3 regions of the Allobosea sp. NPDC003192 genome follow, and region 1 is predicted to be linked to each of the others. Evidence: predicted binding sites of a transcription regulator. Region 1 holds the regulator's gene; each other region holds the start of a gene.
What was found. The regulator HrcA, encoded in region 1, represses chaperone genes, less so after heat shock. The targets are predictions, from matches to a motif close to GTTAGCACTCNCNNNNNGNGAGTGCTAAC.
Positions count from the first base shown of each region.

Region 2: a site for HrcA is predicted at 2,479-2,507, ahead of groES (co-chaperone GroES). Genes of this name have one in related genera too.
Region 3: a site for HrcA is predicted at 3,719-3,747, ahead of groES (co-chaperone GroES). Genes of this name have one in related genera too.

Region 1 covers NZ_JBNNPK010000015.1:69,745-75,013, reverse strand. The annotation lists gene ACQKLX_RS19780 (methyl-accepting chemotaxis protein) at 1-1,098, shown strand, start outside; gene ACQKLX_RS19775 (LysE family translocator) at 1,184-1,798, shown strand; gene ACQKLX_RS19770 (cupin domain-containing protein) at 1,800-2,153, shown strand; gene ACQKLX_RS19765 (ankyrin repeat domain-containing protein) at 2,157-2,765, opposite strand; gene hrcA (heat-inducible transcriptional repressor HrcA) at 2,810-3,892, opposite strand; gene rph (ribonuclease PH) at 4,031-4,747, shown strand; gene rdgB (RdgB/HAM1 family non-canonical purine NTP pyrophosphatase) at 4,752-5,269, shown strand, end outside.
Region 2 covers NZ_JBNNPK010000002.1:258,581-263,849, reverse strand. The annotation lists gene ACQKLX_RS03965 (hypothetical protein) at 1-66, shown strand, start outside; gene ACQKLX_RS03960 (hypothetical protein) at 85-297, opposite strand; gene ACQKLX_RS03955 (DUF982 domain-containing protein) at 366-659, opposite strand; gene ACQKLX_RS03950 (Hsp20 family protein) at 786-1,262, opposite strand; gene ACQKLX_RS03945 (hypothetical protein) at 1,519-1,641, opposite strand; gene ACQKLX_RS03940 (hypothetical protein) at 1,656-2,006, opposite strand; gene ACQKLX_RS03935 (usg protein) at 2,115-2,384, opposite strand; gene groES (co-chaperone GroES) at 2,647-2,961, shown strand; gene groL (chaperonin GroEL) at 3,020-4,645, shown strand.
Region 3 covers NZ_JBNNPK010000025.1:69,638-74,906, forward strand. The annotation lists gene ACQKLX_RS26240 (ABC transporter ATP-binding protein/permease) at 1-985, opposite strand, end outside; gene ACQKLX_RS26245 (DoxX family protein) at 1,118-1,501, opposite strand; gene groL (chaperonin GroEL) at 1,683-3,320, opposite strand; gene groES (co-chaperone GroES) at 3,368-3,655, opposite strand; gene ACQKLX_RS26260 (MarR family winged helix-turn-helix transcriptional regulator) at 3,874-4,329, shown strand; gene ACQKLX_RS26265 (PaaI family thioesterase) at 4,413-4,886, shown strand; gene ACQKLX_RS26270 (helix-turn-helix domain-containing protein) at 4,893-5,269, opposite strand, start outside.

The sequences.
Region 1 (5,269 bases):
CGCATCGTCGGCCGCGCCAATAATCGCGACATCCTGCTCGCCGACTACCCGCAATTCTTCCTCGAGGATTTCTCGAACTTCCTCGCTGTCCTGGTCGCGCGCTGGAAGCGGCGCTGGGGACCGGTCGACGAGGCCTTGCGCGTGTTCTGCAAGATCATGCTCACCGACATCTCCTTTTCACTCGCCTGTTTCGACGATGCGCTCGAAAGTGACGTCGACGATCGCCTCGGCGTACTCGAACAGTCCTTTCGCGATGGCATCGGCGAGCGCATCTCGGCAATCGAGGCGAGCATGGGAGATGTCGCCGGCTTCTCGGGCCAGCTCTCGACCAAGGCCGGCGCGACCTTGTCGGCCTTGTCCGGCACGCAGGAGCGGCCCGAGCAAGTCGCCGCCTCCGTCGCCGAGATCGTCGCAGCGACGCGCCAGTTCGAGCTCGCCAGCGCGCGCATCTCGCAGGAAACAGCAGGGTCGAGCCGCGCTACCCAGGCGGCGAATGCCGAATGTCATGCGATCAGCGGCAGCGTCGCCCTGCTGCAGCAGGCCAGCGACCGCATCGGCAGTCTGGTCGAGCTGATCCGCAGCCTCGCCGCGCAGACCAATCTGCTGGCGCTCAACGCCACCATCGAGGCTGCCCGCGCCGGCGAGGCGGGCAAGGGCTTCGCCGTGGTCGCGGCCGAGGTCAAATCGCTGGCCACGGCCACCAACAACGCGACCGAGACCATCCGCCAGGGCGTCGGCGAGGTCGTCGATGCCGGGCGCGCCATCGGCGAGGCGGTGCGCGGGCTCGGCCAAACCATGCAGACGCTGCAGGACAGCGCCGGCGTCGTCGCCGAGTCGGTCGCCGGGCAGGCCAACCATATCCGCTCGATCGCCGAGCGGGCCGAAAGCTCCTCCTCAGGCGTCGATGCCATCGCCCGCGATGCCGCATTGGTCGAAGGCCTCGCTCGCGAGGCGGCAGCGCTCGCCCGACAGGTCGATGACCGCGTCCGGGCGACCTCGTCGCAATCGCTGGCGCTGGAGCAGTCGATCGGCGATTTTCTCGGTGCGATGGCGAAAGCACGCGCCGAGAAGCGCGGACGGATCCGCCAAGCCGGCTGATCCCTCCCATCACGCAAGGCGATGGGACAGGTCCGGCGCTGGCTGCTAGTCTACCCAGCAAGCCAATATCAGGGAGCAGCGCCCCATGGATCTCGCCGGGCTTCTGGTTTTCGCCGGTGTCTATTTTCTCGCCGTCGCCTCGCCGGGACCGGGTATCGCCGCGATCGTGGCGCGCTCGCTCTCGACCGGATTCCGGCGCGCCGTGCCCTTCGTGCTCGGCATCGCTGCGGCCGACTTGATCTGGCTGACCTTCTCGGCGCTCGGCCTGACGCTGCTGATGCAGAGCTTCCACGGGCTCTTCCTGGCGATCAAATATGCCGGCTGCGCCTATCTGATCTATCTCGCCTGGAAGCTCTGGACCGCGCCGGTGAAGAGCCTGGAAGACCAGCCGGCGGCGCGCGGCGAGGGCCTACGCCTCTTCCTCGGCGGGGTCGCGCTGACGCTCGGCAATCCCAAGGTGATGGTGTTCTTCGTCTCGATCCTGCCGCTGGTCGTCGACCTCAAGGCGCTGACGCCGCTCGCCTTCGTCGAGGTCGCGGTGCTGACCATGCTGATCATCAACACGACCCTGCTCGGCTATGCCTATGCCGCCGACCGGGCGCGGCGCCTGGTCGCCAGCCCTGCCACGATGCGCCGGATCAACCGCATCACCGGCGGCGTGATGGCGGGGGCTGCGGCGGCGATCGCGACGCGCGGCTGAGATGGCGGACACGACAGCGGAAGCACGCGCCATTCGTCGCGAGGACTGGACCGAAACGCCGGGCGAATGGCATGGCGAGGTGCAGGACTTCGGCGGCAAGGTCTCGCTGATCTTCGTCCGGGCCGAGCCCGGCAAGGGGCCAAGGCTGCACAGCCATCCCTATCCCGAGACCTTTATCGTGCGGGCCGGGCGGGCGCTCTACACGATCGGCGAGCGGGAAATCGAGGCCGGGCCGGGCGAGATCATGGTGGTGCCGGCCGGCGTGCCGCACAAGTTCCGCAGCCTTGGGCCGGATGTGCTGGAATCGATCGACATCCACGCCAGCGAGCGCTTCATCACCGACTGGCTGGAGTAGAGCTCAGCGCCCGCCGGCCGCGGCAATCAGTTTGGCGACCTCGCTCTGGCCGCGCTTGCGGGCATGCTGCAGCGGGCTGACGCCGTCCCTGTCGGCGAGATTGGGGTCGGCGCCGGCATCAAGCACGAGCTTGGCGACCTGCTGGTGGCGCGAGCCGCCATCGCCGAGGATCACGATCTCCAGAAGGCAGGTCCAGCCGAGATTGTTGACGTGGTTCACGTCGACGCCTGATGTCAGCAGCAGCTTGGCGGTCTCGACATGGGCGCGCTCGCAGGCCGGGATCAGCGCATTGCCGCCATAGCGGTTGCGGATGGTAAGATCGGGCTTGAACGGCAGCATCGCCGCGATGATCTCCGCGCGGCCGCTGGCGCCGGCGAGCAGCCAGGGCGTGTCCTGGTTCGCTGTCTGGGCGTTGGGACTGGCACCTGCCGCCAGCAGCGCCTTGGCGACAGCGACATGATTGCCGGCGACGGCGAGCAGGAGCGGGGTCTGGCGCTGGCCGTCGCTCTGTTCGAGATTTGCCTTGGCAGCGATCAGTCGATTCACGGCGGCAAGATCACCACGCCCCGCTGCTTCGAGCAGGCCGGTTTGCGCCTCGCTTGCTCCGGTCATCAGCAGCACTCCCGCCAGGAACGCGGCGGCACGCAGCAGCCGCCTCATCGCCCGCTATCGAGCAGCCGCCCGACCACCTTGGCGGTGTAGTCGACCATCGGCACGATCCGGGCATAGTTCAGCCGGGTCGGGCCGATGATGCCGACGACGCCGACGATGCGCTGGCCGCCATCGCGGAAGGGCGCGGCGATGATCGAGGAACCGGACATCGAGAACAGCTTGTTCTCCGAGCCGATGAAGATGCGTACGCCATCGCCGGCCTCGGCCCGGGAGAGCAGGTCGATCAGTTCGGTCTGCGTCTCCAGATCGGCAAAGAGCAGGCGGATGCGTTCGAGGTCCTCCTGCGCCTTCAGATCCTCGAGCAGATTGGCCTGGCCGCGCACGATCAGATGGCGGTCGCCGGAAGGACCTGAGGTCGTGGCGATGCCGGTCTCGACCAGCCTTGCGGTCAGCTCATCGAGCTCCCGCTCCATCTGGGTGCGACTGTCGGCGATCTCGCGGCGCAGCTCATCGAGTGTCTTGCCGACGATGCGGGCATTGAGGAAGTTGCCGGCCTCGACCAGCGCCGACGCCGGCAGGCCAGCCGGCAGCGCCAGGATGCGGTTCTCGACCGTGCCGTCATCGGCGACGAGCACGGCGAGCGCCCGGCCGGCATCGAGCCGAACGAACTCGATATGGCGCAGGCGCGCATTGGCCTTGGTGGTGACGACGACACCGGCGCCGCGCGACAGGCCCGAGAGCAAGGCCGAAGCCTCGGTCAGCGTCTGGTCGAGCGAGCGGTTGCTGGCGGCCGCCCTGATCTGCGCCTCGATGCGGGAACGCTCGTCGGAGGTGAGGTTGCCGACCTCCATCATGCCGTCGACGAAGAAGCGCAGCCCCCGCTCGGTCGGCAGGCGCCCGGCCGAGGTGTGCGGCGCATAGATCAGCCCGGCCATCTCCAGATCGGTCATGACATTGCGCACCGTCGCCGGCGACAGCGCCATCGGCAGCAGGCGGGCGATGTTGCGCGAGCCGACCGGCTCGCCGGTGGTCAGATAGCCGTCGACAATCTGGCGAAAAATCTCGCGCGAGCGCTGGTCGATATCGACCAGGCCGCCGGGGGATTCCGGGCGGGTATGGGCGCTCATTCCCTAGCGAACAACCTCGATGCCATCGCCCATTGTCCCCGGTGGGCGTAGCGGGATCAAGTCCCATGCCCTGCTCGCCTTGCCGCACTCCGCTTAAGCGCCTACAAGCCGCGGACTCCGGAACACAGGATTGGCACGATGAGACCCTCGAAGCGCGCAGCCGACGAGATGCGCAAGGTCACGCTGGAACGTGGCGTGGTGCGCTATGCGGAAGGCTCGTGCATGGTCACCTTCGGCGAGACCAAGGTGCTCTGTGCCGCGACGGTCGAGGAAAAGGGGCCGCCCTGGCTGCGCGGCACCGGCAAGGGCTGGGTCACCGCCGAATATTCGATGCTGCCGCGCGCCACGCATGAGCGCACCCGCCGCGAGGTCACCTCCGGCAAGCCCTCGGGCCGGACGCAGGAGATCCAGCGCCTGGTCGGGCGCTCGCTTCGCGCCGTGGTCGACCTGACCGCGATCGGCGAGCGCCAGATCGTCGTCGACTGCGACGTTCTGCAGGCCGATGGCGGCACCCGGACCGCCTCGATCACCGGCGCCTGGGTCGCATTGCACGACGCGCTGAAATGGATGGAGGGGCGCGGCATGCTGAAGGGCGCCAATCCGTTGAAGGATCATGTCGCGGCCGTCTCCTGCGGCATCGTCGCCGGTAATCCGGTGATCGATCTCGACTATGTCGAGGATTCCGGCGCGCAGACCGACGCCAATTTCGTCATTACCGGTGCAGGCGGCCTCGTCGAGGTGCAGGGCACCGCCGAGGGCGCGCCCTTCTCCGAGGAGGAACTGCTGGCCCTGCTCAAGCTCGCCAAGGGCGGCGTCGGCAAGCTCGTCGCCTTGCAGAAGGCTACGGTGGCCTGACGCCATGAGCGAACCCCGCCTCCTCACCGGCAAGGTCGTGATCGCGACCCACAACCAGGGCAAGCTGCGCGAGATGCGCGAGCTGATGGCGCCCTATGGGATCGAGCTGGTCTCGGCAGGAGAGCTCGGCTTGCCCGAACCGATCGAGGACGGCCACATGTTCGCGGAGAACGCCGCGATCAAGGCAGTCGCGGCGGCCAAGGCCTCCGGCCTGCCGGCACTCGCCGATGATTCCGGCGTCTGCATCGACGCGCTCGACGGCGCGCCCGGCCTGTTCTCGGCCAACTGGGCCGGCCCGGGCAAGGATTTCGCCCCGGCCCTGGCCCGCGTGCAGGCCGAGCTTGCAAAGCGCGGCGCGACCACACCCGAGCAGCGCAAGGCGCATTTCGTCTCGGCTCTGGTGATCGCCTGGCCCGACGGCCATCAGGAATTGTTCGAAGGCCGCGTCTTCGGCACGATCGTCGAGGCGCCGCGCGGGACCTCCGGCTTCGGCTACGACCCGATCTTCCAGCCGGCCGGTCA
Region 2 (5,269 bases), on a different contig from region 1:
CATTGGCTGATAGCTGATATTTGCGCTTGGGATGAAGAGCGCGACGACGCGACCGGCCGGCGATGATCTGCGCGATGGACAAAGCTATTGCGGGGCCTTGAACCTGGCCTGCTCGGCATCAGCCTCTAAGAGCAGCGCCTGCAATCGAGCGACGGCCAACGCAGGCAAATGCAGTTCCAGATCGTTTGGATCGTCATGCATGTGGAACCGCAGGATTGCGCCCTCCAAAGGGTCGTCGCTGATCGTGATGCATTTTACGTCGGTGACGTGAAGTAGCAGGGCCGGCTTCCGTGGCATGGCCGCCTCCGAGGGCCGTCATTGAGGTTAGCACTGCGCCCGGCGCCCATGGGACGCCGGGCATTTCTTCAGGCGCGGCCTTGCGGGCCTTCCCGGTAGGCCGCGGCAAAGGCCGCGACGTCCGGCGCCAGAATGCCGTATTTCTCGGCCAGCGTCGCGAAGATGCCGCGAACGGTCTCCGCTTCCACTTCGCCGCGCATAGCGGCCAGACAGGATTTCATCGCGAAGTTGTGGGCTGGGTCGCGCTTGCTGGGCGGCCAGTCGACCAGGAACATGTAGGCTTCCATGACTGACGAAATCGCCGCGGGATGACCTAACCCGACAAGTATGACGACCGGGCGTTCAAAGTGTTCGGTATTCATCGGTCGCAGCCCCAGGCAATTATATCTCGAACGCTCATAGCAGTCCTCCTTGCGTTCAAAAGTACGATGCATCCAGACGCCGGGTTGCTCGCCCGGCGCCTGACATCCGCCTTCAGGCGCCTCTGCTCAGGCTGCGCGCTTCTCCGAGTCGATCTGCGGCCGATCGGCTTTCGGCAGTGCGGTGCCAGTGGCGATCCCGATCCGGCGCGGCTTCATCTCCTCCGGCAGCTGGCGCTTCAGATCGACCGTCAGCAAACCGTTCTCGAGGTTGGCGGCCACGACCTTGACGTGATCCGCGAGCTCGAAGCGGCGCTGGAAGGCGCGCTCGGCGATGCCGTGATGCAGATATTGGCCATTGTCCTGGCCGGCCTTCTGCCCGAACACCATCAGCATGTTCGGCTCATGCGTGATCGTGAGCTCGTCCTGCGAGAAGCCGGCCACGGCCATCGTGATGCGATAGTCGTCGTCACCGGTCTTGACGATGTCGTAGGGCGGCCAGTTACCGGCCGGGTCCAGCCGGCTCGCAGCTTCGAGCGCACCGAATATGCGGTCGAAGCCGATACTTGACCGATACAGAGGAGAAAAATCGAAGACGGTTCTCATAGCCACATCCTCCATTGAGCAACATGGGTACAAGTCGGCCATTCCGGGGTCTCACCGACGCTGGCTTGACCGGCCGATCCCATAAAAGGCGATCGGCAAGCATCGATTTGGATCAGATCAACCGGTGTTCAAGAGGGTCGGCGACATTTTTGACGCATCGTTCGATGGCTCGGACAACGGCGTCGCACGAAGGCCCCCCGAGCGCTGGCACCCGTGAAGCCGGAACTGCCCCGCCGAAAGCTCGGCGGGGTCCGGATCATGTCAGGATGATCGCGAGGATGAATCCGCTCGCAACGACGAGCATCGCAAGTGCAGCGAACCGAGCCAGGCTGGCCTTGTCAAAAGGTCGCCTGCTCCGGATGAGTTCGACAGCGGACATCTGAACCTCCACGCTCACAGGGAGAGGAGGTCGCCGAGTGCCGTCTGTCTGCTCGTCCTCCTGTCGCCGAGCGGCCTGCCGCTCTCGGCGCGATCGAGCGATGTGAGCGCGTCCATCACTTCGTCGAAGCCGATCGGATGGGATGCGAAGGATGGGTGTCGCAGCGCGGGACATGAGTCCACGGCGCAGGCGTCGGATGCCCAGGACGACAGGATCGCCCGCTTTTCAGAGTTTGGAAGCGAATTGTCGCGCAGGACATCACGCGGACGCTCATAGAACCGGCTCGGGTGCAGTAGCCGGGCAAGGGGTGCGTCATCCGTCTCCGGGCGAGCGGGCGGCACGATCGCGGTCAATGGCTGACTCATCGGTGTTCCTCCAAAAAGCTCCTTTCAGTTGCTGCGCGAGGTGCGCGGGATGAATTTGTGCCCTGCAGGGAGAGCGTCAAGAGGGTCGAGCGCCGAAGCGTTTCCTCGCTATTGCAGCCGGAATTCGCCGCTCACCGCGCTGAGGTCAGCGGGGCCGATCAGGTCCTTGTGAGCGACGGTGATGCGGAACAGCTTGCCGTCGAGCTTGGCCTGCCAGAAGGTGAGGAACTTGTTGAGCTCGGGAAAGCGCGGGGCGAGATCGTAGTCCTGCCAGATATATTCCTGCAGGATCGAAGGGTGGTCGGGCAGGCGGTAGAGGATGCCGGCGGTGGTCAGGCCATAGCCCGCGATCTGACGGGCGAAATCAGTGGAAGCCATTCCTTTTTAGCTCCGTGGTTGCGCTGCTCATGGCAGCGCAAATTCAATGCGCCCGCAAGTCGAAAAGTTCCTCTTAGCTGTACGAATTCAAGGCGTTAGCACTCATGCGAAAAAAGTGCTGCCAGCCTCTTGAAGGCAAAAATGGGGCAACCTAGATTTTCGCGCGGGCACGGCGCCTCAGGGGCGCGCGGAACCTCGCCGCGAGACCCGCATAGGGCCGGCCCGCTTTGACATGTGACCGACATGGAAATTGGAGGAACTCATGAAGTTTCGGCCACTGCATGACCGCGTCGTCGTGAAGCGCATCGACGCCGAGGAGAAGACCAAGGGCGGGATCATCATCCCCGATACCGCCAAGGAGAAGCCACAGGAGGGCGAGGTCATTGCCATTGGGCTCGGCGCCCGCGACGAGCAGGGCAAGCTCGTGCCGCTCGACGTCAAGGTCGGCGACCGCGTGCTCTTCGGCAAATGGAGCGGCACCGAGGTCAAGATCGACGGCCAGGATCTCCTGATCATGAAGGAGACTGACATCATGGGCGTCGTCGAGGCAACCGCGACCCTGAAGAAGGCCGCCTGACGGGGCCTTCCTCCCATCTCATCAACCTGAAACCTCAAGTCTGAAGGAGTGAGGAATCATGGCTGCGAAGGACGTAAAGTTTTCGCAGGACGCGCGCGAGCGGATGCTGCGCGGCGTCGACACGCTGGCCAATGCGGTGAAGGTCACGCTGGGACCGAAGGGCCGCAACGTCGTGATCGAGAAGTCGTTTGGTGCTCCCCGCATCACCAAGGACGGCGTCACCGTCGCCAAGGAGATCGAGCTCGCCGACAAGTTCGAGAACATGGGCGCCCAGATGGTGCGCGAAGTCGCCTCGAAGCAGAACGACGCCGCCGGTGACGGCACCACCACCGCGACCGTGCTGGCTCAGGCCATTGTGAGGGAAGGCGCCAAGGCCGTTGCTGCCGGCATCAACCCGATGGACCTGAAGCGTGGCATCGACCTTGCTGTCGAGGCGGTGACACAGTCCCTCGGCGAGCATTCCAAGATGATCACCGGCTCGGAGGAGGTCGCCCAGGTCGGCACCATCTCCGCCAATGGCGACCGCACCATCGGTGCGATGATCGCTGAGGCGATGCAGAAGGTCGGTAAGGAGGGTGTCATCACGGTCGAGGAAGCCAAGACTGCCGAGACCGAGCTCGACGTGGTCGAGGGCATGCAATTCGACCGCGGCTACCTCTCGCCCTATTTCGTCACCAACACCGAGAAGATGGTCGCGGAGCTCGAGGACCCGTACATCCTGATCCACGAGAAGAAGCTCTCGGGTCTCCAGACGATGCTTCCGCTGCTGGAAGCGGTGGTGCAGACCGGCAAGCCGCTGCTGATCGTGGCCGAGGACGTCGAGGGCGAGGCTCTCGCCACCCTCGTCGTCAACAAGCTCCGTGGCGGGCTCAAGATCGCTGCGGTCAAGGCTCCGGGCTTTGGCGATCGCCGCAAGGCGATGCTGGAGGATATCGCCATCCTGACCGGCGGCACTGCTGTGAGCGAGGATCTCGGCATCAAGCTGGAGAACGTCACCCTCGACATGCTCGGCCGGGCCAAGAAGGTCCGGATCGAGAAGGAGAACACCACGATCGTCGATGGCGCCGGCTCCAAGGCCGAGATCGAGGGCCGCGTCGCGCAGATCAAGGCGCAGATCGAGGAGACCACCTCGGACTACGACCGCGAGAAGCTGCAGGAGCGCCTGGCCAAGCTCGCCGGCGGCGTCGCGGTGATCCGCGTCGGCGGCGCGACCGAGGTCGAGGTCAAGGAGAAGAAGGATCGCGTTGACGATGCCCTGAACGCCACCCGCGCCGCGGTGGAAGAAGGCATCCTTCCGGGCGGTGGTGTTGCGCTGTTGCGTGCAGCCAAGGCACTGGAGGGCTTGAAGGCGGCCAATGACGACCAAAAAACTGGCGTCGAGATCGTCCGCAAGGCGATCACGGCGCCGGCTCGCCAGATCGTCGAGAATGCTGGGGGTGACGGCGCGGTCGTGGTCGGAAAGCTCCTGGAGTCGGGCGACTATGCCTGGGGTTACGATGCCCAGACCGGCGAGTACGGTGATCTGGTCAAGGCCGGTATCATCGATCCGACCAAGGTCGTGCGTACGGCGCTCCAGGATGCCGCTTCCGTCGCGGGCCTCCTGATCACCACGGAGGCGATGGTCGCCGAGCTCCCGAAAAAGGACCCGCCGCCGGCCATGCCCGCCGGTGGCATGGACTATTGAGAATCGAGGGCGCCGCCGCTTGCGCGGCGCCCTTCCCAACGCCGCAATCGCCTAGGCCTCCCGAGGGAAGCCGTGCCCTTTTCATCGCTGACCGATCCTATCGACTTGGCCCGCGCCGAGGCCGCTCTTGAAAAGGCTTGGGCGGAACTCCAGCCATCGCTTCCTTCTGGCTGCGGCGAGCGGGAGCGGACGAATCTCGCCTACGTCGTTGCTTCGCTAGTTCCTCTGGCTCTTGACGAGGACGACCTCGCGCAGCGAGCGATCGATCGGTTTCGCGAGAAGGCCTAGCGCCTCGGAAAGCCCCTACATTCGTCTCAATCGAGTTTGGCATCCAACATGACCGATGGCCCGCAGGAACCCAAGCAAATCTCCCCTTCCGACCGCTTCAAAGCCATGATTACGAGCGCCGAGAGCGCAACATACGGGCTCAAGGATAATCTCTTGGCCGTCATGACACGGGATGGATCGGCAACCTGGCAGACTGTCGCCGCTCATATCGAGGCCCAATTACCCGACGCGGGCGAGTTCGCGACTGCGCGGTTGAATGCCATACTCGCTTTGATCAGGACACTATCCAACGGGCGAGTGGCGGAGAGTAGATGATCGGCATCCGCCGCGAGATAC
Region 3 (5,269 bases), on a different contig from region 1:
GCGAGATCAGCGGCTTGCCGATCAGGTGGGTGACCCAGGTCGCGAGCGCGGCATAGATCAGCGTCGCCCAGAAGATGAAGCCGGGGATGACGATATCGGTGCCGGGCACCGTGATCGCCACGGGAATGGACCACAGCACGATCGAGAACGAAACCAGCGTCGAGACCTGGGTGATCAGCGTCAGCGAGAAGCTGTAGGTCTGGTTCAAGAAGGAGCGGGTGTCTTCCGAGATGCGCTGGTCGGGGTTGTCGGCGGTGCCGGCGAGCGAGATGCGGTAATGGTTGCCGTTGCCGAGCCAGCGCTTGTTGTATTCGGCCGCCATCCATTCTCGCCAGCGGATCAGCAGCACCGATTGCGCGACCGTCTCGATCAGGTAGCTGATCACTGCAATCGCCGCCCAGACGCAGAAGACGTTGACGAGCTGCTCCCAGAAGACCGGCGCGTTCTTCTCCTGCAGGGCGTTGTTGAAGTCGCGGTAGAAGAAGTTGATGCGCAGGGAGATGCCGACCTGCGCCTGGTTGAGCACGATCAGGAAGACGACGAGCGCGACCGCGAAGGTGCCGAGCCGCATGCGGTAGCGGCCGAACGGTCCGAGATTGGCGATCTGCGGCTCGGAGGATTCGAAATAGGGCGAAGCGATGCGCGCGATACGCTGCACCACCGGCACGAAGGAAACCAGATAGATCAGGATGCCGAAGACGGCGACCGTGGTGGCAAGGCTGGCCGGCGGCGCAGCCGCTTGCCAGGCGGCAGGCCAGAAGCCGAGCTGGGCGATCAACGTGCCGGCGCCGAAGAGGACATACTCCGTGCCGAAGATGCCGGCGAAGATCTTCAGGAAGAACGGGATGGTGGTCGCGCGGAAGGTGGCGAAGGCGAGCAGGACGCCGACGACGCCAAGGCCGAGAATGCTGGCACTGCCGCTTTGCTGGCTGACGACGAGCGCGATCACGGCGAGCGCGGCGACGGCGAAACTCAACAGGCGCATGGCGTCGTCCTTGTCGGGGAATCAGCGCGGAAGGGGCGCTGCGTAGGTGAGAGCGTTGTAGAGCAGCCCTGCGCACAAAAAAGGCCCGGCTCAAGGCCGGGCCACGCTTTTTCAGCGTTTTGTGATGGGCCCTTAGTCCTTGTCGACCGAATAGGCACCGGCACCGGCGGCGAACAGCACGAGGAAGCCGCCGGCCACGGCGAGGTTCTTCATGAATAGCAGCTGCTGCATCGGCTGGGCCCAGTTCATGTGGAACAGCACCGAGGCGGCGATTGTGAAGGCAAACAGGGCGAGCGCCGCGAGGCGGGTCTTGTAGCCGACGACGATCATCAGGCCACCGATCAGCTCGACGATGATGACGAGCGGCAGCAGGATGCCCGGCACGCCGGCCGAGGCCATATAGGTTTGCGTGCCGGCATAGCCGTTGATCTTGGACCAGCCGCCGAGCACGAACATCAGGGCGAGCAGGATGCGGCCGACCAGCTTGGCGGCATCGCCCAGGGCAGGGTTGTTCATCGAAGGACCCCCGAAAGCAGAGCGCGGCAGGATGCCGCACCTGTCACGATCTAGGGCCTACAACCAAAATCGGTGCAAGCACACGGCATCACATGCCTGTGCAAAGCTCTCTGCAGACGAAAAAGGCCCGGCTTGCGCCGGGCCTTCGTACTTCTCGCAAAAGGCGAGGGGCTGGACTTCCTCAGAAGTCCATGCCGCCCATGCCGCCGCCGCCCATCGGAGGCATCGGGGCCTCCTTCTTCGGCAGGTCGGCGACCATCGCCTCGGTGGTGATCAGCAGGCCGGCGATCGAAGCCGCATCCTGGATCGCCGTGCGCACGACCTTGGTCGGGTCGATGATGCCGGCCTTGACCAGATCGCCGTACTCGCCGGTCTGGGCGTTGTAGCCGAAGGAGTAGTCCTTCGACTCCAGCAGCTTGCCGATCACGACCGCACCGTCATCGCCGGCGTTGTCGACGATCTGGCGGGCCGGGGCGGCGATCGCCTTGCGGACGATCTCGACACCGGTCTTCTGGTCGTCGTTCTGGGTCTTGATCGACTTGACCGAGTTCAGGGCGCGCAGCAGGGCGACGCCGCCGCCCGGCAGGATGCCTTCTTCCACCGCAGCGCGGGTGGCGTTCAGGGCATCGTCAACGCGATCCTTCTTCTCCTTGACTTCGACCTCGGTCGCGCCGCCGACGCGGATGACCGCGACGCCGCCGGCGAGCTTGGCCAGGCGCTCCTGGAGCTTCTCGCGGTCGTAGTCCGAGGTGGTCTCCTCGATCTGCGCCTTGATCTGCGCGACGCGGCCCTCGATGTCCTTCTTCTTGCCGGCGCCGTCGATGATCGTGGTGTTCTCCTTCTCGATGCGCACCTTCTTGGCGCGGCCGAGCATGTTGAGCGTCACGGTCTCGAGCTTGATGCCGAGGTCTTCCGAGATCATCTGGCCAGCGGTCAGGATCGAGATGTCCTCGAGCATGGCCTTGCGGCGATCGCCGAAGCCCGGAGCCTTGACGGCCGCGACCTTCAGGCCGCCACGGAGCTTGTTGACGACGAGCGTGGCGAGAGCCTCACCCTCGACATCCTCGGCGATGATGAGCAGCGGCTTGCCGGTCTGCACGACGGCCTCGAGGATCGGCAGCATCGCCTGGAGCGACGACAGCTTCTTCTCGAAGATGAGGATGTAGGGGTCCTCGAGCTCGGCGACCATCTTCTCGGCGTTGGTGATGAAGTACGGCGAGAGATAGCCACGGTCGAACTGCATGCCCTCGACGACGTCGAGCTCGGTGTCGGCGGTCTTGGCTTCCTCGACGGTGATGACACCCTCGTTGCCGACCTTCTGCATGGCGGTCGAGATCATCTTGCCGACCGACTCGTCGCCGTTCGCCGAGATGGTGCCGACCTGCGCGACTTCCGCGTTCGAGGTGACCTTCTTGGAGTTCTTCTTGAGGTCGGCGACGATGGCCTCGACGGCGAGGTCGATGCCGCGCTTCAGGTCCATCGGGTTCATGCCGGCCGCAACCGACTTGGCGCCCTCACGGACGATCGCCTGGGCGAGCACGGTGGCGGTGGTGGTGCCGTCGCCGGCATGGTCGTTCTGGCGCGAAGCGACTTCGCGGACCATCTGCGCGCCCATGTTCTCGAACTTGTCGGCGAGCTCGATCTCCTTGGCGACGGTGACGCCGTCCTTGGTGATGCGGGGAGCGCCGAACGACTTCTCGATCACGACGTTGCGGCCCTTCGGGCCGAGCGTGACCTTGACGGCGTTGGCGAGGACATCGACGCCGCGCAGCATCTTGTCGCGGGCTTCGGTGCCGAATTTGACGTCTTTGGCAGCCATGAGACTACTCCTGATTGGACTTTACGGAAGGGGAATCGTCTGGCTGCTCAGCCGACGATACCCATGATGTCGGATTCCTTCATGATCAGGAGATCCTGGCCGTCGATCTTGACCTCGGTGCCGCTCCACTTGCCGAAGAGGACGCGATCGCCCTTCTTGACATCGAGGGCGACCAGCTTGCCAGCATCGTCGCGGGCGCCGGCGCCAACGGCGACGACCTCGCCCTCCTGGGGCTTTTCCTTGGCGGTGTCGGGGATGATGATGCCACCCTTGGTCTTCTCTTCGCCATCAAGGCGACGGACCACAACGCGGTCATGCAGCGGACGGAACTTCATGGTTCTGTCTTCCTCTCGAATTGTATTCTGAACGGGCTCGTGGGCGGCCCGTGAATGGGGTCTGTTAGCAGTCTCAGTAGCTGAGTGCTAACCGACGTCGCGGAGATAGGCGCGGGGTCTGCCGGAGTCAAGGAAACCGCTGCGCAAAAGGTGAATGCGGCGACCGGCCGCCGATCTGCGCTGCTGCGGCGGAAGCCTAAACCGGTTATCGTGGCGGGATGACGACGCTCGCGCCTGATCTTCATCTCGACGACATCGCCCGTTCCTGCGTCGTGCTGCATGTGCGTATGACGGCACGCGCCGTGACCCGCGCCTATGACGAGGCGATGCGACCGAGCGGCCTGAAAATCACCCAGTTCGTGCTGCTCTCGGCGCTCTCGACCGGCGCCTGGCGCTCGGTGACCGAGCTTGCCGACCGCTTCGCACTGGAGCGGACCTCGCTAACTCGCAACCTGCAACTGCTCGCTGCCGAGAAGCTGATCGAGCCGGTCGATTGCAAAGGCAGGGCGCTGACCTATGCCGTTACCGACAAGGGCCGCGCCGCGATCGAGGCGGCGATCCCATATTGGCGTGCGGCGCAGGACAAGATCGAAGGCGGCCTCGGCCAGGAGCGCTGGAGCGAGACGCGCGACAATCTCAAGACGATCAGGCGAGCGGCGAGGCAGATCGGCTGATCCCCTGATTGCAAGCGGAGCGCTTGACCATGGTGCGTGGCCATCTCTATCGTGCATCTACACGATAAAGATGGAGTTCAGCCATGCCCCGCCAGGTCGGTGTCGTCAGCCGTGATGTCCTGCTGGCGGAGGATGGCACGTCGTTCCTGCGCGGGATGATCGAGGGGCGTCATCCCGGCCCGCCCTTTGCCGATGCGATGGATTTCGACCTGTCCGAGGTCGAGGAGGGCAGAGTGGTCTTCGTCGGCAAGCCTTCGCCGCGCTTCTTCAATCCGCTCGGCACGATCCATGGCGGCTGGACCGCGACGATCCTCGATTCCGCGATGGCCTGCGCCGTGCATTCGACGCTGCGGGTCGGCGAGGGCTACACCACGCTGGAGATGAAGCTGAACTATGTCCGCCCGGTCATGCCCGGCAACGGCCCGGTGCGCTGCGAGGGCAGGCTGATCCATCGTGGCGGCTCGGTCGCGACCAGCGAGGGCAGGCTGGTCGATGCGCAGGGCAAGCTGCTGGCGCATGGCACCGAGACCTGCATGATCTTCGGCGGCAAGCGCTGACGCCGCTCAGGTGCTGCGATAGTCGCTCGGGCTTGCGCCCATCACCCGCCTGAAGCGCCGGTTGAAGGTCGAGAGATCGCCGAAGCCGCAATCGAAGGCGATGCCGGCGACGGGCTGCTCGGTCCGGCGCAGCAGCAACGCCGCCCGGTGCAGGCGGGTGCGCAGCACATATTGATGCGGCGTCATCCCGACGAGAATCCGGAAGGTACGCAGGAAGTGATAGGGGCTCATCGCCGCCAGCCCTGCCAGCGTGTCGAGCGAGAGTGGCTGCTCGCAATGCGCCTCGATATGGCGCAGCGCTCGCGTGATCCGACGCTGGTCGCGGGCACTGGGCGTCTCGGCCCGAGACCTTTGGCCTGACAGCACGCTCGCCACGGCGCCGG